Regions from separate parts of the Paenibacillus sp. YAE3 genome, predicted to be linked through region 2. Evidence: riboswitches for the same ligand, from Rfam matches in the RefSeq annotation. Region 2 holds a riboswitch; each other region holds the start of a gene.
The links. A riboswitch is a leader RNA that binds a small molecule or an ion and turns the genes downstream of it on or off. The one in region 2 is predicted to bind cyclic di-GMP.
Positions count from the first base shown of each region.

Region 1: linked by a shared signal. The riboswitch ahead of AC27KL_RS21500 (amino acid adenylation domain-containing protein) and the one ahead of AC27KL_RS23680 (response regulator) in region 2 are both predicted to bind cyclic di-GMP.
Region 3: linked by a shared signal. The riboswitch ahead of AC27KL_RS24230 (cadherin-like beta sandwich domain-containing protein) and the one ahead of AC27KL_RS23680 (response regulator) in region 2 are both predicted to bind cyclic di-GMP.
Region 4: linked by a shared signal. The riboswitch ahead of AC27KL_RS07595 (GTP cyclohydrolase II) and the one ahead of AC27KL_RS23680 (response regulator) in region 2 are both predicted to bind cyclic di-GMP.

Region 1 is NZ_BAAIYF010000012.1:63,956-68,827, forward strand. Features, by position in the region: gene AC27KL_RS21500 (amino acid adenylation domain-containing protein) at 1-3,039, opposite strand, end outside; cyclic di-GMP riboswitch class I at 3,256-3,356, opposite strand; gene AC27KL_RS21505 (4'-phosphopantetheinyl transferase family protein) at 3,543-4,271, opposite strand; gene AC27KL_RS21510 (hypothetical protein) at 4,320-4,475, opposite strand; gene AC27KL_RS21515 (MFS transporter) at 4,589-4,872, opposite strand, start outside.
Region 2 is NZ_BAAIYF010000015.1:4,656-9,527, forward strand. Features, by position in the region: gene AC27KL_RS23655 (stalk domain-containing protein) at 1-392, opposite strand, end outside; gene AC27KL_RS23660 (FtsW/RodA/SpoVE family cell cycle protein) at 673-1,668, opposite strand; gene AC27KL_RS23665 (permease prefix domain 1-containing protein) at 1,631-1,990, opposite strand; gene AC27KL_RS23670 (PadR family transcriptional regulator) at 1,987-2,319, opposite strand; gene AC27KL_RS23675 (S-layer homology domain-containing protein) at 2,570-2,698, shown strand; cyclic di-GMP riboswitch class I at 2,864-2,963, shown strand; gene AC27KL_RS23680 (response regulator) at 3,070-4,206, shown strand; gene AC27KL_RS23685 (metallophosphoesterase) at 4,262-4,872, opposite strand, start outside.
Region 3 is NZ_BAAIYF010000016.1:5,219-10,090, forward strand. Features, by position in the region: gene AC27KL_RS24230 (cadherin-like beta sandwich domain-containing protein) at 1-1,775, opposite strand, end outside; cyclic di-GMP riboswitch class I at 2,070-2,170, opposite strand; cyclic di-GMP riboswitch class I at 2,460-2,559, opposite strand; gene AC27KL_RS24235 (DUF4062 domain-containing protein) at 2,950-3,519, shown strand; gene AC27KL_RS24240 (hypothetical protein) at 3,628-4,161, shown strand; gene AC27KL_RS24245 (phosphotransferase) at 4,726-4,872, shown strand, end outside.
Region 4 is NZ_BAAIYF010000003.1:339,725-344,596, reverse strand. Features, by position in the region: gene rsmD (16S rRNA (guanine(966)-N(2))-methyltransferase RsmD) at 1-472, opposite strand, end outside; gene ribD (bifunctional diaminohydroxyphosphoribosylaminopyrimidine deaminase/5-amino-6-(5-phosphoribosylamino)uracil reductase RibD) at 989-2,086, opposite strand; gene AC27KL_RS07595 (GTP cyclohydrolase II) at 2,098-2,853, opposite strand; cyclic di-GMP riboswitch class I at 3,040-3,129, opposite strand; gene AC27KL_RS07590 (YwqG family protein) at 3,427-4,176, shown strand; gene AC27KL_RS07585 (alpha/beta hydrolase family protein) at 4,249-4,872, shown strand, end outside.

The DNA of each region.
Region 1 (4,872 bases), on a different contig from region 2:
CGGCCGTTCCCGGTCGGTCGGAAGCTGCAGGATCGGAAGCTCGCCGGACAATGTTTTTTCCCAATAAGCTTTATGGCCCCCGCCAGCCCTTCTTTCAGCCGAGCCCGCTTCCCAGACGGCAAAATCGGCAAAACCGATCGGCAGCTCCCCGAGCGTTTCCCCGCGATACAATCGGGACAGCTCATCGAAAAAGACGTTGGCCGAGATGCCGTCGACCGCAATATGATGGAAATCGACCAACAGCACCTGGAGGTCCGCATCCCCGCAGCGGATGAGCCAAGCCCGCAGCAGCGGCGCCTTGGCAAGATCGAACGGCGTGATCAGGGAATGGATCAGGGCGTTCAGGTTTGGTTCGCTGGTTTCCTTCTGCCCAAGCTCGAACGGAACATGGTCATGCAGCCGCTGCACGATTTCTTCGTTCTCCCATTGATAGGACGTGCGGAAAGCATCATGTCTGGCGATCATCGTACGGAATGCCTGTTCCAGCCGCTGCTGATCGACTTCCCCTTCGATCCGGAAAGCAAACGGCGCATTATAGGCCGTTCCGACCTGCTCCATCTGTTCGATGAAATAAAGCCTTTTTTGCGCCGAAGCAAGCGGATAACTTGTTCTTGCCGGGCCTTTCGCAATGACGTCCGGGCCTGACCCGGCGGTTTCGGTTGCAGCCGCTTGCTCGTTGCCGTAAGACGATTCCGAAGCCGCTTGTTCGATCCATTCCGCTTGCTCCCGAACCGTCGGCCGTTCGAACAGCAGCGTGACCGGTACGGATGCGCCGAAACGCCGCTCAAGCTTGGCTTGCAGCAGGACGGCCTTCAGCGAATCCCCGCCCGCCGTAAAAAACGACTCGCAGGCGTCCACGCGGCCCAAGCCCAGCACCTCGCTCCATATGGCCGCCACTTCTTCTTCCCATTCGCCGGCCGGGGCTTCGTAACGTCCCTCGTCGAGCGAAGCCGCGGGGGCGGGAAGCGCACGTCTGTCGACCTTGCCGTTGGCCGTTAGCGGAAGCTCTTGAAGCCCTACCAACTTGGAAGGAACCATGTAATCCGGCAATTGCTCCGCCAAAAACGCCTTCATTTCGCCGTAGGCCAATTCCCCGTCCGCCACAACGTATGCGCACAAATATTTGGCGCCGGATGCGTCCTCGAGATCGATGACGACGGCTTCGGACACCTGCGGGTGCTGCAGCAGCCGGTGTTCGATTTCGCCGGTTTCGATCCGGAAGCCGCGGATTTTGACCTGGTGGTCGATCCGCCCGAGGAATTCGATGGCGCCGTCTTCCGTCCATCTTGCCAAGTCTCCCGTCCGGTACAGCCGTTTTTCTCCGGTTATGCCCCCGGGAACAAACTTCTGCCCGGTCAGCTCCGGCTGGTTCAAATAACCGCGCGCCAGCCCGCTTCCAGCAATGCACAATTCGCCGGCAATGCCGACAGGCTGCGGATGCCCGTATGCGTCCAGAATGTAGACCCTCGAGTTATCGACCGGATAACCGATCGGAATGTTCGGCGTCAACTCCGTGACCTTATAGGCCGTCGTGACCACGGTGTTTTCCGTCGGGCCGTAGCAATTGTACAGGTCATAGTTCTGCCTGCTGAACGATTTCAGCTTGTCCCCGCCCGTCAAAAGAACGCGCAGCGTCGGATGGTCCATCGTCATGAAATGCTCGCAGAACTGGGTCGGCAAAAAGCTGATCGTAATGCCGTGCCGCTTAAAGTACGCATGCAGCTGCGTCGAATCCAGGCGGATCTCTTCGGGAATGACGTGAATCGCCGCCCCCGACACCAGATACGGAAACATCTCCCACACGGAAGCGTCAAAGCCGAACCCGGCGTATTTGGTGGCCCGGTCCTTTTCGGTCACTCCGAATTCCCTGATGTGCCAGGCGCACAGATTGACAAGCGATCGGTGCTCGACCATTACGCCTTTCGGCCTTCCCGTCGAACCGGAAGTGTAGATCACGTAAGCCATGTCGCCCGGTTCCGCAGATTCGCGCACATTCCGCATCTCCACATCGGCAGCCTCCGATTCGCCGCGAGTATCGGCAGAAAACTCCGCCGCGCAAACCATCTGGCCTTTGAAGCGGACTTTTCCGTCCAGTCTGACCTTCGGCTCGGTGACAAGCAGCTCCGTTCCGCTGTCTTCGAGCATATACGTGATGCGGTCGGCGGGATACGCCGGATCGATCGGCAAGTAGGCCGCGCCCGTTTTCAGGATCGCCAGCGTCCCGACGATCATCTCAAGGGACGGCGTCGCGATGATGCCGACGATCCGCTCCCGGCCGGCTCCCCTCCGTACCAATTCGCGGGCCAATCTGTCCGCTTTTTCGTTCAGCTGGCCGTACGTCAACGATTCACCTTGGTAGACCACCGCGATGTTATCCGGAGCCTTGTGTGCCTGATCCTCAAACAAGCCGTGGATGGTCCGGTCTAATTCGGCATGCGCAGCCGTTTGGTTCCAGCCCGCAAGCTGGGCCTCCTCGTCTTCCGTCAGCAGCTTCAAGCCGCCGATCGTCATGTTTGAACCTGCCGCCCATGCGGCCATGATATGCTGCAAATGCCGGCACATGCGCCGAATAAAATCGCCGGGGAACATGCCGTCCGCATGCCAAACCTCGAAGCCGCCCGCTTCGTGCCGATCCAGCGAGACCGCCAGCTCGAATTTGCCCTGCAGCTCGTCCGGGCCTATGCCGCTCCCCGTCCCAATGGCGGTGTTGCATACCGGGGATCCTTCGTCCAGGCCGGCGCAAATACCGGCAATTTCATCGAAAGCCGCCGACTTGGCCGCATGCTCCTTCATGGCGGCGGCAACCTGAAGCACATGACTTTGCAGCGTCGTTGCCCCGTCCGCTTTCGTTATGAGCGGATAGGCTTGCTCGGCGGACGCGACGACGGCGAACGCAACCTCCTCCCGGCGCAAATACCGGATCAGCAGCATGCCCCATGCCGCACTCAGCAGCACGCTTGGTTCGATACGCGCGGTCTCGCATGCCTGCCGAATTTGACGCCCCGTTTCCTCCGGCCAGCGATACATAACCCTTTGCATTGGAATGGACGCCTTTCCAGAATGAATGCGCAGTATCGTCCGTTCTTCCAATTGCTTCACATACCGATTCCATTCATCCAAGTTGGACTTTCCTGTTGTTAACACCGACATGTTCATCTTTCCTTTGCTTGATCATAGGATTCTGTATAGAAAAAAATTAAAAACAAAAAAACTCTACTTGCCGAGAGTAGAGTTCCTTCGATCGCGAAAACGTCTTTCGGCAGCTGGCTGGCATAGCGATAAGATCAAGGATCTTGCCGCCTGAAGCCCCTTTAGCTTTGTGCCCCTGCCTTTCGGCAGGTTTACCTTTGGCTTGAGTTTTCAAAGTGCGGTATTTCAGATATTGCTGAAAATAAATGAAATATCTGAAAAATACACTTTTAATATATCATGTTTATAGTTAAAGTACAGGTTAGATCCTTCCAATAAGAGGTAATAAAAGTGTCTATATCCCGAAATTATGGGAAATGCCATAGGTTATCATTGGAAAAGCCCCCCGCCCCTTAGTCCCCGGCTTCAGAACATGACTTTAACGCGTCCAGCAGCCCATCGGGAGAAAAGCGCCGGACAGCGGCCGCTTGCTCCTCCAGCGGCATGCAAACGGATAACTTGTAGTCGGGGTCAAACGGGACGACTTGAAGATGCAGCTCCGGATCGATCCCGCCTTGATGCATGATGCGAATCCCGGAAGGATGCCTGATCGTCTCCAGCTTGGACAAGCCGATCGAAAGGCCTTTGCCGACGGCTTTGGAATAACTTTCTTTAAGCGTCCACAACTCGAAAAAGAAGGCATCCCGACGTTCGGCGGGCTGCCTTCTCCATTCAGTAAGCTCCCGTGGCGTAAAGCACAACTCGGCTGCTTCCGCTTCCGCCCGGCCGATATGCTCGACATCGATGCCGATCGGTCCCCTGGCGCCCACGGCGCATACGACCCAATCCTTGGCGTGGGACACGTTAAAATAATAGCCGGGAACGCCTGCCAGGAATGGTTTGCCGTAACCATCCCTGGCAAACTCCACGTTCCGGAGCCGTAGCCCCTTTTCGAGACAAGCCGTCACCCGTTTCAAGGCATCGGAAACGATCACGCGCTCCGCGTCCCGCTCCGATCTGTGCCTCGCGGCCCGGGACCTTGCTTCATCAGGCAAAAAGGCGAGCAGCCGCTGCATATCCGCGCCGGCGCCTTCCCGCCAATCGTTAAGATTTACGGTATATATCGTCGCGATGCGTTTCACCTTCTCCCCTTCTTCGCTCCTTGCCGTGAAAGCCGTTTATGGCACAAGTCAAGGAATCAGTTTGAGCTTGCGCGCCTGCTCTTCGGTCAAAATAAATTCCTCGGACGGCCATACCTCGTCTTCGTCGTCCACGCCGAACATGTTCATGACTTCAGGCCAAATTCCTTTTTCCACCGCTTCTTCCTGGGTAATAATCACTTTCATGAGCGACCAGCCTCCTAATGTTGACCGTATTTAATTCAAGTATTACCCAATCATGGACCCTTGTCGACAGCAATATGGCAGCCGGAGCGCAACGGCTCTGTTCGATAATCCCATTAAGCCTTCGTTCGGGATTGCGCGGGGGAAGGCTCTTGGGCGAACTGCATCCGCCCCGCGCCCATCATCGACACCGAAAGCAAGGCGAAAAACACCGGAAGGAGCGCCCACAGAAACGCGTGATCGACGGAAAGCGAAAGCGCCGCGCTGATTTTTTCCATGACGGGCCTCGGAATCAGCGCTCTCATCTCAGGCGATAAGAGCTGCTGCGGGTCGGCGTTTGCCGGCATGTTTTCCCCCGAACCCCCAAGCCTTTCCGCCAGTTGATTATTAAAATCGTTGC
Region 2 (4,872 bases):
CGATCCCCGTAGTCCCGGTCGCCGTATTCAACGGACGTCTTCCCTTTCGTTGCGTCTTTGACCATTTGCAGCGGCACCATGAGCTTCCCGTTGATATTCTGCGCAGGCACGGCGTAGGAAGTCCCAACACCATTCACTTTGGCGTATTTGGAGTTTAGCTTTGATTGAACGGTCGTCCCTTTGTAAGAAATTTCGATTTCGTTTGTTTTGCTTACGGACAGCTGTCCCCCAGCAGCCTTCAGAAACTCGGCGGCCGGAATGAGGGAGCTTCCCTTCAAAATGACTCCTTGCCCTTGAAGCGTCCGTTCCTGAACGGCTTCGGCCTGTGCTGACGCACCGGCAAAAACAAACACCGTCAGCAGCGCCATCATGCTTAGAAAAATTCTTTTCAACCTTGATTCCCCCTATGTATGTTCCTGTGCGTATGCCCATTCAACGTACCACCTTTTTCAAAAGAGGTCCATCCAATTAATCCCATACGCGCTTTTTCGGGGGCCGTGCTTTGCAATCTCCCTGGTGATTCAGATTTTATTCAGAAGCATGTTGTACGCTTAAGGTAACGCAGACTTTCCCGGAAGGCAACAGAGCGTCAGACCGCCATAAACCGAACACAAACAAGTTTCCGATTGCGGAAGTCGGAAGGGCTTGTTGTGATTCGGAAGCATTCAAATGTCATCGCCTCGGCAGTGCTTCTCCCATCTCCCTCGGAATCATGTTTTTCCGCCGGAAAACCGACAGCAGCAGCCCTGCAGCGGCAAAATCGAAGACTTGCATCATACTGCTGTACCCTATGAAAGGCAGCACCTCGCTGACAATCGGGACGATGCCGAAGGACATGAGAATCGGCCAGAACATCCGGATGGCGAAGAGGCTCATGAATCCGGCGACGATTCTTCTTGCATATTCGTCATGGATGCGGTCCCTCATTTTCCAGACCCGGACCATAAACCAGAACGCCAGCCCAGCGATGAGGATGCCGAATCCCCAACCGAAACAATAAATCAGATAAGGGAACAAGGAGTCGGCGTACACATAAGGGAGCGTATCCAGCCGAGCGGCAAATCCATGCCCGAACCAGCCCGCCGAAAGAATCGCCGCCTTGGTTTGAAACAACTGATGGCTGCCCTCCCCCGCCGGATATAGAAACGCATGAAGACGATGGTATAATTGGCTGGCTCGGGTAAGGGCGAAAATGTATAAAGACAGCAGCGGAAGGGCCAGCAACAAAAATTGGGTGCCGCTCTTTTTTGTTTTCCAAGTCAGCAAGAAAAAAGCAGCGAGATAGATTAGGCCGTAAAACCAGGAAGATCCTAAGGAAAACAACACAACGGGAAACACTCCCCTGCCGACCAGCTGAACAAGGTGCTCCGCTCCGCGCCAATCCTTAGCCGGCTTCATACCCGCCAGCCCCAAGACGAGTATCGGAAGCGAAACGGCCATGATATTGACGCCAAACGGTCCAAACGCGAGAAACACTTTCCTTCCGTTGAGGTCGATCCCTGCACAAAGGGTAAGCAACATCAGAAGTAACATGCCGTAAAACAGCACGGCCGAATGCTTTTGTAGTTTGCGGTAATCGATAAAGTAGAAAACCATCAGGAAGGCCATGCCCATAAGAGTAAACAGCACTTTATTTTCGACAAGCCTCGTGCCGAATTTCGGGTACATTCCCGATTTGCTGGGCGGCAAACACTCCGAAAATGCCCAAAAGCGCCATCGCCGCTATAATAACAAACATCTTCCATTCCACGGCAGGCTTATGAGCCTGGTGTAGGTTGCGCCCAATCGCATCCGGGTCCCCCATCTGGCGGACCGCCTTCGCGGCAGCCTCTTCCTCGGGCATCCCTTCCTCAAGCAAAAGCTCCATTCGTTCCGCCACGTGGGATGTAAGCTCCTCGCGGATATCCGCATGCAGCTCCTTGGCGCGAACGTGTCTGCATACCCGGTTCAAAAATGCGGCAACGACCGCAAATTGTTCAAGCTGGTTCACGATGTTCCCTCCCCTATAACCCGATCCACCGCGGTCCGGAATTGTACCCACTCTTGCGTTTTTTCTTTCAGTTGGCCTCTGCCCCGGTCGGTAATGCGGTAATACTTGCGTTTGCGCCCGTCGTGCGTGCTCCAATAGGCATCCAGCCAACCTTCGGCCTCCAGGGAATGCAGGATGGGGTATAACGTTCCTTCCTTCATCGAAAATACCCCCTCCGAGCTTCGCTCGATCTCTTTGATCAGTTCGTAGCCGTACATTTCCTTCTTGTTCAACAACGTGAGCACTAAAATAGCGGTGCTGCCTTTAAGCAGCTCTTTATTGACTGCCATCCGACGATCTCCTTATACCTAGATTTACGATATATCGAATTACTATGTATATGAATATATGTAAATAAACCATGAAATGCAAGAAGAATTCCTAAATAAGCGATCTTCAATAAGCCCCCTATATAAAGGAAGGTTTTCGAAAATTGTATAGGTTTTGTATAGGTCCGGTTGTTAAACAATTTTTAAGGCATATTGCAGAAATTCAAAATTTATTGACGCAGCTGCTTGGGCAAAAGCGGATGAGGCGCAATTGATCGAAGCCGGAATTCTTCAAGGCAACGGGCCTGAAGTTCTGAGTCCGAAAGCGCCAATGACGCGTGCCGGAGTCACCGCGCTGATTGCCAGAATGCTGAAAACAACCGACATGATCGATAAATAATCGGCACTGCAAAAAACAACCATTGACCGGCTTTTCGGCAATGGTTGTTTTAATATCAGGATGTTTCAGCGTCTCCGATTCCGCGGTTCAGACCAAGTTCAGAAAATATTCAGACGGTTCTTGTATAATTCATTTGTTTACTCACTCTACTTGAATATACGCTCGTACGATAAATGGCAAACCCGCTTGAAAAACGGGGACGCAAAGCTACAGGGGCTAACGGTTTTGCCAGAGCAGCAAATGCCAATGCCAGCCAGCTGCCGAATACGACGGGAATCTCCGTCCTATTTAGCATGCCTGCTGCTTGACGGAGGTTTTTTCTTTTCCTGCATAACCGCAAGGAAGGCAATACGAATAAAGGTGGAATCAGGATGAGGGCTTTACTAGTCGACGATGAGCCATTAGCTCTGGAATATCTTAAAAAGAAACTTGAATACGATATCGGTGGCGTTAACGTCGTGGGCTTATGTTCAAATCCTTATCAGGTGGTTGGAGTTGCGGTCAAACAGCGACCCGACGTCGTCTTTCTCGACATCCATATGCCTGAAATGAACGGACTTGAGCTCGGCGAACAATTGCAGGCTGCCGTTCCGCACACTGAAATCGTCTTCGTGACGGGCTACGACCAATATGCCGTACGCGCTTTTGAGCTTTATGCGCTGGACTATATTATGAAACCTGTGCGCTTGGACCGCTTGCGCCTGACCGTTCAGCGTTTGCGCGAAAGGCTTCAGGAAGATCCCGAAGCGTCCGGCAATGCGAAAACGCCGCTTTTCCTGTGCTTCAATCAGCTTCGGGTCCAGCTTCCCGGGATGGAGCCGCAAACGTTGAAGTGGCGCACGAACAAAGCGCAGGAGCTGTTCGCTTATTTGCTTCACCACCGCGAGCGTACGGTCGATCGCGGCACGTTAATCGAGCTTTTATGGCCCGATTTTGAAGTGTCCCGGGCGACCCAGCAGCTGTACACGACAATCTATCATATCCGCCAAACCCTGTCCAAGGCCGGTCTGACGATGATCCGCATCATCAAAGGAGAACTTGAAGCCGGATACCGGCTCACCATCGGGGGAGCCCGAGTGGACGTCGAGGAATGGGAGCATCGGCTTAAGCGGTTAGAAACTATAGACCTCACGAACGCGGAGGAACACGAGCAGGTCCTGGATCAGTTCGAAGGGAATTATCTGGGGGAATACGAGTACCTGTGGGCCGAATACGAACGGGAACGAATCCGGCTCTTGTGGCTGCAGCACGCGGAGAACCTGGCCCGGTTTTATATGGACCGCGGGAAAACGAAAGCAGCGATTCACGTGAATCTGCGCATTCAGCGGCAGCTGCCCGACCGGGAAGAAACGTATCTGACCCTAATGACGCTTTACGACAGCCTGGGCGACACAAGCGGCGTCGAAGAGCAGTACTGGCTCCTTGCCACCAGAATGCGGGAGCTGGAGCTTGCTTTCCCTCCGAGAATCTTGGCGTGGTATGAACAATGGAAACAGCAGACGCGCTGATTGCGGCAATCCCCCGAACGTAACGTTCGGGGGCGGATTTCAAGCTGTTTTTCGTTTACAGCCGCGGATCGATCTCCCGTTCCTGGCCGACCTCGAACAGCAGATTGGCGGCGATTTCCTGATAGGCCTGATGCTGAGGGGAAATCTCCCCGAATTTGACTTCCAGCATCCGCACGCCAAGCCGATGTTCGTTCAAGGATGTCCGCAGCTTGCGCATAATGCTTTTTTGCTTCATCAGCTTGCGGTATTTGTGCGGGAACCGGTAATCGTAGCCGTATACGATCGTCAAATAGTCGGGATTGCGCACCTTCATGTAGGGTACCGTCCGGCCATTCCACGTCTCCGGCTTGATGACGACTCCTTCCATATGCTTTTCCGTGGTCAGCTTGCCAAAGTAGCTTTCGGCCCGGGCGTCGCTATCCGGATCGGACAAATCCAGCGTGATCGCTTCATCCTCCGAAAGGAAACGGTACATCTCCGAGGTGCTCCATGCCGGCAATTCCTCCCGCCCATCGTCGTATACGATTTTCAACACGGCAAACGGCTTATACTCCATTTCCGCATCTTCCGCATACAGCTCCAGCTGCTTCTTATAGACTTCGTACGCCCGGACATGTTCGGCAAGCGGCACGCTGCTCTCCCGGACGTCATGAAGGTGCTTATAGG
Region 3 (4,872 bases), on a different contig from region 2:
TGTTTCGCCTTCGGATCCAGACTGATAGCGTATACGTCGTCCGTTACCGTAGCTTGATAATGCTTGTATTTCTCCAAATCAACATCCGGAGTCAGATTGATCGGCTTTTCCTGACCGTCTTCGATCAGTCCAGCAAGCTTCAGTCCATCCAGCTCCCCGCCTACCTTCACCAGATTCTTCTCAGCCTCTTGCAGAGCAGCCAAAGCCTGGTTTACCTGATCCTGGGTCGCACCAGGATCACGCAGTACGCTTTCTGCTGCATCAAGCGCGCTAGTCAGATTGTTCCAGCTTGCCGAGGTGTAGTCGGACCCGGTCAATTCGCTTGCAGCGATCTTGCCGTTGATTTCCTCCGCTTTCTGTTTCAGCGCGGATTTGTCGACAACGTTTGTCGTATCCACAGTAATGTCTCTTGACACTTTCGATACTTTGCTGTCTTTCTCAGCTGTCACTTCAATGGTGTACTTTCCGTCAGACAAATCTTCCGATGGTGTAAAGCTCCAGTCGCCGTTTCCATCTACAGTGGCTTTTCCTCCGGCATTTGGAACCACGTTGCCATCTTTGTCTTTGATCACTACGGTGACTTCCGTACCTGCTTCCGTTTTCCCTTTGATCGCAGGTTTCGTTACGTTCACCGTACCACTTGGTTCAGTGATCTCTAAGGCTGGAGAAGGAGGAGGTAAAATCTCATTCTCTGTCAGTGTAATTAACTTGAACCCAACAATTTTTCCATTTGAATCAACCTCATAGACGCCAACATATTTGTTCGTGTTCGCATCTACACCTTTGAGGTCAGAACCCGAGGTGTATTCTTGAGCACCCGCTGGAACATCTTCCCCTTGAAGCGGAAATGGGAGAAGCGTGTCAGAAACAAGCACCATCAAAGAATTTCCACTCTCAGGTGTGGCTGTTATTTTCGTTCCGGCTTCAGTTCCCTTAACCGCTGTAGCTTCCAGTGCTTTTGCAGGCGTGATGGCTCCATCCCAGAATTTAATAGAATACACCTTGCCGCCTTCTGGTCTCTCAACCCCCATAGTGGGAAGATCATCATGGAAAAAGCCGAAGCGAATTTTCCCATTTTGCAACTCAATTGGGGTAGCTTTTCCACCTGAATCGTTAATTTCAATTTCCTTGCGAAATTCCCCGTTAATCATCATATAGGCAGTAAACATTTTCGAATCATTATTTCTTGTAGCGATAATGTCGACAATTTGCTTTGGTTCAGCAGTTGTTGCTCCTTTTGTACCTACATTGTAAAACATCAACTTTCTGTCGCCATCACCAGTAAAATAAAATCCTTCTGTAGTCGTTTTATCCTTATAATCAATGATTTTGGTCCAATTAGGATTAAACTTGTCATAAGAAAAACGAACCCCTACTGAGTAACTACGAGAAATATCTTTATCAACGACTGGATCGATGTCGAGCGTAAATCCGCCACCTTTTTCATCTTTCCCTTCATTAATTGCCGTCCAATACCAATAGCTGCCGGCACTGTCCGCTCCGTACCCTTTCGTAGCGTTGCCATACATTCGAGTCTTACCATTAAAGGTATGTTCACCGGACACCTCTTCCAGTTTCGAGTGACCCAGTTTATCAACAGGCAACCCTCCATTTCCGGGGTCCCTAAACTCATAATCCACAATAAGATTAGGCGCTGAATCAGCCGCCTTCGCTACCGATGCGAACGCAGCTGGGAAGCCGCCAACCACAACGATGAACGCGAGTAAAACCATAAGCTGTTTCTTCCAAAATAACTTACTTCTTCGTGCTAACAATCGATCTCAACCTCCTGTTTCATTTCGTACCTCCCAGCAGTTGCGGGAAGATTCGAATTTTCTTAAATATCTTGGGACTTTTGCTCTACTCTATCTACGCTTACCTCAAAATAAGCATCTAGCCCCGTTCAATGGTTCAACAAACTAACAGAGTATATCAAAAAAAGCATCAGCTCCTTTCAATGCTGCAAACCTTTCATTGACCCTTTTCCAGACCGACGTACTCCAAATAAAGTGAAAAAACCCCCATCTCATTAGCGGACAGTGCGCAAGTAGACGGAGGTTTCCGTCGTATTCGGCAGCTGGCTGGCAGTAGCATTTGCATTTTTCAGCAAATCCTTTAGCCCCTTTAGCTTTGCGTCCCCGATTTTCAAGCGGGTTTGCTCTTTTCGTACGAGTGTATATATGTAAGATTTGCAGTAAAACTTCCTATTTGTTAGCCTTCCTCAAAATCATAGGCTAGTCTACTAGATGTTGTTGAATTTTGTCTGCTTTAGTACTTTAGTAGCTTCTTTTGACATTATATGAGGCAATTCTGAATATTTTCTGAATCGGTCTGTCCACATAGCGTTGGATTTCACGATCGCAGGTATACTCATGCTGCATCAGTGCTGAGCTTTTTAGTGTAAAAAAATAAAAACTCCATCCAAAAGCAAACGCTAATAGACGGAGTCCTCCGTCGTATTCGGCAACTGGCTGGCAGTAGCATTTGCATTTTTCAGCAAATCCGTTAGCCCCTTTAGCTTTGCGTCCCCATTTTTCAACGGGTTTGCCTTGATCCTACGATCTTGTATTTAGTTGGAAATTTAACTATTATACTAAGGGTATATTATTAAAGCGTATGAAATCAGGTTCTACGGCCTTATTTTTATAGTCATTTCTCTCCATTTGTAATATTTTGGAGAACTATGACTTTTTGACTTGAAAGAATGCGGCGACTGCCTATAAAGCCCCATATTTATGCTGTAAAAAAGCTTGTTTGAACAAAGTCCTTAATCAGGCCGGCGGGACCGTGGCAGACTGCGGCTATTACTTTATTGTCTCCGCAAAAAAGATCCCATCGAAGCCGTTTGCATCATCTCTGCTCAATTTATCTGTACCCCCCCAATTTTGACAAATAAAGTGAGAGAATGGTAGATTCTATCTATACTAATTCTTTCATTCGGGTGGGCTTATGAGAAGAAAATTACAAATTTATATATCGGCTACTTACTACGATCTTATCGAAGATAGACATGCCGCTGTTGAATCCATACTTCGAGCCGGTCATATCCCTGCTGGAGTCGAGCAATTTTTTAATGAAAGTCCACTGAACATGAGGAAAAGATGGATCGACGATTCCGACGTATATATCCTGATTCTTGGCGGATTCTATGGTTTAACGCTCCCCGATGATGAATCCAAAAGCTATACGCAATGGGAATATGAATATGCCGGAGAAACGGGAAAACCTAGATTTGCTTTTGTTCTCACAGATGAGAGATTAAGACAACTGCCATACGATTTTACAGAAATTGAGCACTATCAGGAGTTTCAAGCGTTTAAGCAAACGGTCATGGAAGAAGTCCCGATCTATTATGTTGATGATGTACGGCACATTAAAATGGTTCTTCATGATCAATTGCCGAAGTATGCAGCAAGAGACGATTTGTATGGCTGGGTTTCCGGCAAGGATATCCCGGACGTTCAAAAGCTGTTGGAAGAGAATGCAAGATTAAAGGCGGAGTTGGAGAAAAAGAAATGAACGAGGGGCTGGCCGAACCAGTCCCTTTTTTGGATCTTCCTTTAAAATTCCGTTTTTTCTCGATGACAACAACTAGGGCCCAATCATTGAAAAAAGGAGCGAAAAATCGTGTCTAAAAAGAAGTTGAACTTCACCTTATTAGTTCATTCATTATTTTGTTCATTCATTTTGATTGGGTTCCTCAGTGGCTGCTCACAAAATCGAATGGATTTTTACGAGAATACGGATACTACAGATCTATCCAAGGAAAATATCGGCGGGATCAAGATCGGATCCATTGAAAAGGATGTGACGAACGTTTTTGGTAAACCGGATTCTATCCATCGGTCACAAGAGCCTGATACTTATTATTTGATTTACGGTAAAAATGAAGATGTTCAATTCAAAATCGTAGATGGGGTTGTGAAAGAGTATTTTTTTTCGGACCAAAAGCTTACCACGGAAAAAGGTATCTCCATCGGGGATTCCAAGGCAGATGTTATTGAGAATTATGGCAAAAACTATTATACGAGAACTGATACAGGAGAAAAAGACAACGTTCTAGGTTATTTCGATAAAGAAAACAATATCGTATTGGAATTTATTTTCGAAAAAAACCTGGCCGTCATACTCTCTACGTATAATGGCACATCAAATCACTAATGGGTAAGCACAAAAGACTTCAGGAATTCATCATTAGTTGCTTCCTTAAACAAGACCTCGAAATTATGCAAAGCCCCACAAATGATGCATCGCAGAACAGGCTGACACAATCCGTACCGTCAGTATAGCGCTGTAATACATTGACTTTTTTTCCAAAACAAATTACTCTATACACAGCTTAGCGATAAGCGAGTTCCTGACATGAAGGGAGATGTGTTTTAATGGCAACGACTTATATGGTGGTTTGGTCTTAAAACTGAATATAGCAGGCATACGCGAAAAAAAGCGGGAAAACGCCCGTATTATTTGGTATGCCATTCAAAAGTAACCTTTCGTGAATATTGCTGTTTGCAGGATACGATGAAGGTCGTATCTTTTTTGCGTCCTGATGCCGCGCGACAGCAGCTTCTTTAGAGGCTGCTTGTCCGCGGCATTTTTGCGTCCAAAAAACAACATTAAAGGAGCTAACTAAAAAAACGTGATGGATTTGAAAGCCTATGGCTACACAGAAATATCATGCTCCCCTTTGGAGCAAGCAAACGAAAAAAACGGAGGTTGGAAGAGATGATTATTAAATATGAAACGCTGATCTATGCCTTAAGCCGACGGTTCAGGAAGGATATCATCTCTGCCGACTGCCAAACGATGCCGTTACAGGGCGGAACTGTGGGAAAAGTGTACCTGGTAACGGGGATCGCCGAAACCGCAGAT
Region 4 (4,872 bases), on a different contig from region 2:
GGTATTCGTAACCCGATTCATGCTCGAGAACGATCGTCGCCCCGCTTGCCAGCATGTTTTTTTCATGCATCGTTTCCATGAGCTTGTCCCCGTTTTTCATCCGGTACGGCGGGTCCAAAAACACGACGTCCAGCACGACTCCCCGCTTTTCAAGCACTTTAAGCGCGCGTTCCGCCTCATTTCGGTAGACCTCGGCCTGCCCCTCCAGCTTCGTCGCCTTCAGGTTGGCGCGGACCGTTTCGATGCTTTTTTGGTCCATGTCGATAAAAATCGCCTTTTCCATGCCCCTGCTGAGCGCTTCGATGGCCAGTCCCCCCGTTCCCGCAAACAAATCGAGGGCGACTCCCCCGTCAAAAAAAGGACCGATCATGCTGAAAATCGCTTCCTTCACCTTATCCGTCGTCGGACGCGTCCCCATGCCCGGAACCGCCTTCAGCGGTCTTCCTTTGGCGCTTCCCGATACTACTCTCATGTTGCTTCACCCATTTTCGTCAATCAGAATATTTGTCTAATGCTGCTCATTTCTGACGATATCGTACCATAATCACCCCAAATTTGAAAAACGAAGACCTCGGACAATTTTTTTTGGCAAGGGATGTATAAACCGGGGATTACGGGGAATGCTTTAACTATCGACATCAATGAATGTCGTAGACAACCGCGGAAAGCTTACGTTTCCCCATAAGCTCTTCGTCCGGTTTCTCCTCTCCCATGAAAGGGCGTCCCGAAAGGGGCGCCCGATTTTATGTCTAAAACACCTTTTAAATTGTTGTTGTTCCTTCCGCAATGATCATCTTCATTTTTCCGGTCTTGATCCATTTTCCGCTTAATCCCCCTCACCGCCGTTCATTCCGAAGAGAAAAAAAATGACGGCCATGGCGGCTCGTCATTGTCATTGTAAGTAAATTTATTGAATATTAAAAATCCTAGCCTAAAAAAAGGGGGGCGCTAGCGCCAATACCCGTTCGGAGACCTGGACCTCCATACATCAGCCGTACTTCGGATACGCCGTGATGCAAAGATCTTCTTCGATTTGCCGGACGGAGTGAATCCGCACGTTCAACGCTTCATCCATCGTTTCCAAATCCGGACCGCCGTATGGCGTGAGGGAACCGCGTCCTCCCAAAACTTTGGGTGCGATATAAATCAACCATTTGTCAATGAGGTTGGCGCGAAGGAATGAGGCGTTGACTTCGCTGCCGCCCTCGACAAGCAGGTCGGTAATTCCCTTTTCGTATAACATTTCCGATAATCGCCGGAGGTCAAGCCCGAGCCGGGTCGAAGGAACGAAAAGAATCTCCAGCCCTTTTTGCTTCAGCCTGTTGACTTTCTCCGGATCCGCATCCTCCTTCGTGGCGATCCAGGTCTTGGCCGCCGTGCAGTCGGTTATATGGGCATCCTCGGGCAACCGCAAATTGGAATCCAGGATGATCCGTACAGGGTTTTTCCCCTTTTCCGGCAGTCTGGTAGTCAGGCGGGGATTATCAGCCAGCACCGTGTTGATGCCGACCAAGATGGCATCGACTTCATTTCGCAGCCGATGCACCTCCTGGCGCGCTTCCTCGCCCGTAACCCACTTCGAATGGCCCGAAGATGCAGCTAACTTCCCGTCCAGCGTCATGGCGACCTTGGAAATTATGAACGGCCGACGTTTGGTCATATTATGGACGAATCGTTCGTTAAGTCTTTTGGCTTCCGCTTCCAACACGCCCACTTCGACTTCAATCCCTTTATCTCGGAGCAGTTGAATCCCCCGTCCGGCGACCATCGGATTCGGATCCTGCATAGCCACCACAACGCGCGTTACTCCGGAGCTGGCAACCAGCTCTGCGCATGGAGGCGTTTTTCCGTAATGGGAGCAGGGCTCAAGAGTCACGTAAAGAGTTGCACCGTTGGTATGTCCTTCCGCCATACGGAACGCATGGACCTCCGCATGGGGTTCTCCGGCTTTTCGGTGAAAGCCCACGCCGACAACTTGTCCGTCCTTCACAATGATCGCGCCGACGACGGGATTGGGGTTCGTTTTTCCGCTTGCGGTGGCCGCCAGGTCCAGCGCCAGCTTCATATAATGTTGATCCGGGTTCATGCGGGGCCTCCTTAGCCGAGCTTGACGGTTTCGCTCAGGGGATTGTAAATATGGCCCGATTTTTCGATTTTCGTTGCCAAATATCGGGTATTATGTTTCGATACATCGCCCCAAATCGATACGTGATGATCGGATGCAAGCCCTTTTTCCCGCAATGATTGCAATTTGCGCGGATTGTTCGTAATGAGGCTTACCGGTTTCTGCCGCAATGCCTGAAGAACCTGTATCGCCTCGTCATAGGACCGCAGATCATCCGGAAAGCCCAAAGCGTGATTGGCTTCTACCGTATCGTATCCCTCTTCCTGCAGCAGATAAGCCAACGATTTGGAGAAAAGCCCGATTCCGCGTCCTTCGTGATTGGCCAAATAAAAGAGAGCCCCGCTGCCGTTGTCGACGATCATGTTCATGGATCGGCGCAGCTGGTACCCGCAATCGCATCGTTTGCTTCCAAAGATGTCCCCGGTATGGCAAATGCTGTGCATCCGAATCAACGCATGCTCCGCGTTGGCAAAATCACCGTAAACAAGCACGGATGATTGCTGGTATGAGGCAAGATCTGCAAACGGCAGGGTATCGAGAACATCTTCCACCTGAAATGAAGCGCTCTCCGTTTTTAACCAAGTATACCAGTTGAATGTAACCTCCCGCTCCTCCAATTGTACCGGGAGCCGGACAGGACCGACAAGCGCGAGATCGGGACCTTCTGGCAGTTTAACAAGCGTTATTTTGTCCTTCAATAATCGACTAACCTGGTTTGGAATCACAATCATCCATCTCCTTTGTATTATCGTTCGTTTTGAGGCTTGCTGACTGACACCGGCTACGACAACACCTTAACGAGAACTGCTCCCCCCCCCTTTATGTAGAACTGATAAGAAACACCGTACTTTAATAGAAAACACAAAAAGCCCCCGTCTATGCGCGTGAAGAAATAGACGGAGGCCTCCGTCGTATTCGGTAACTGGCTGGCATAGCGGATGGGATCCGCCTTAGCCCCTGTAGCTTTGCGTCGCCACTTTTCAGTGGGTTTGCCATTATCGTACGATGTCGTATCATATAGAACTTCCGCGATTCTTGCAGGAAAAGCGGAAGGAAAAACCTGTGATTTTGAGAAAAAAGGAAAATATTCGTTTTTTATGTAACTACACTATGAATATAAATGACAAATTTAATAAATGCAACGAAAAGATTGAAGCGGCAACCGGGTAATTCATGTTCCGGATACGCATCGGCCGCCCGTTTGCGGCCATGCTGCCGCTCGGCTAAAATACTCGTAGGTTTGGTTTCCTCATGCGAGAAAAAAATGATACATGATTATTGAACCGAGGGGGAAAATCAAGATGCAATTTCTTGACGGCAACAACGGGTGGACCCCGGAATTTTTGGAATACCTCGAAAAAACGGCCAAACCGTCGGTGAAGCTGAAACTCACGAAAGAAACCGTACGGATGACCGACAGCAAGGTGGGAGGAACGCCTTGGCTTCCGCCCCAATCCGCATGGCCCCGGGCTGAAGACGGAAACGACTACCTCTTCGTCGCCCAAATCAATTGGGCGCAAATGCCGCCTCTGGAAGGGTTCCCTACCCGCGGATTGACGAGTTTTTTTGTGAAGCAGGACGATACGTTCGGTCTTTTTGATCAATCCTACCGCATCCTTCATGCCGAAGAAGCGGCCCAAACGGAGGAAATCGATCCTTACCGCCCGGAAGATCCCGACTTGTACAGTCCGGTTTTGGGGGGGCCTTACAAGCTGACCGGAAACCTTGAGAAGCAGTACATCCCGCTAGTGGATCGGACTTCCGAAAAGGTGGATCTGCCCTCGTTCGACCGGGACAAAACCGCCTACTCGAAATATTGGGATTTGGCGGATTCCAGCGGGTCGCGCATCGGAGGGTACCCTTACTTTGCGCAGGAAGATCCCAGGCCGGAAGGGGATTGGGAGCTTCTTCTTCAGTTGGACATCGAAGGGGACGACCAGCAGTACTATGTCTCTTGGGGGGATTCCGGCGTCGGCAATTTTTTTATCCGCCGCGAGGATCTGGCCCGATTGGATTTTTCGAACGTGTATTATACCTGGGACTGCCTGTAGTCTTTGGTGGCCGCACTTGAAATCCGAACATGCAGCAATAAGGACAAGCAAACGAAAAGGCAGCTGATCTCCATGATGATTCATATGACATACCGCTCCGGCGAATATAAGGTAAAGGGTTATCTCTCCCTTCCGTATGGATACAAAATCGAACCGGAAACGCTGGAAGCGCATGTCCGGAAAATATACGACGGGAAGCGGCTTCCCATGACCGTCATCGCGAACAACGCCAAGCGAGAGCGGCTGGATATCCATGAACGGAAATGGCCCGTTCTTGTTTATTGCCGCGGCGGCATCGGCCGGGTCGGGCAGGTCAAAACCGAATGGCTCGAGCGTTTTTCACAAAGCGGTTTTATCGTTTTCGCCCCGGTTTACCGGGGGACGCAAGGCGGCGAAGGGCGGGATGAATTCGGCGGCGCCGACCTGGAGGACGTTCCTGCGGCGTGCCGGCTCCTTGCCGAACTTCCGTTCGTCGATCCGACACGGATAGCGGCCATGGGTTTTTCCCGGGGCTCCGTAAACGCCGCGTCCGCGGCTGCGGACACGGATTTCATCTCGCAGCTCGTCCTCTGGGGCGGCGTCTCGGATCTCGCCCAAACGTACGAGGAGCGGGTGGATTTGCGGAGGATGTTAAAACGGGTCGTCGGCCATCCGCGCAAAATTCCCTCGGCTTACGAAGCACGCTCCCCCCTCCAC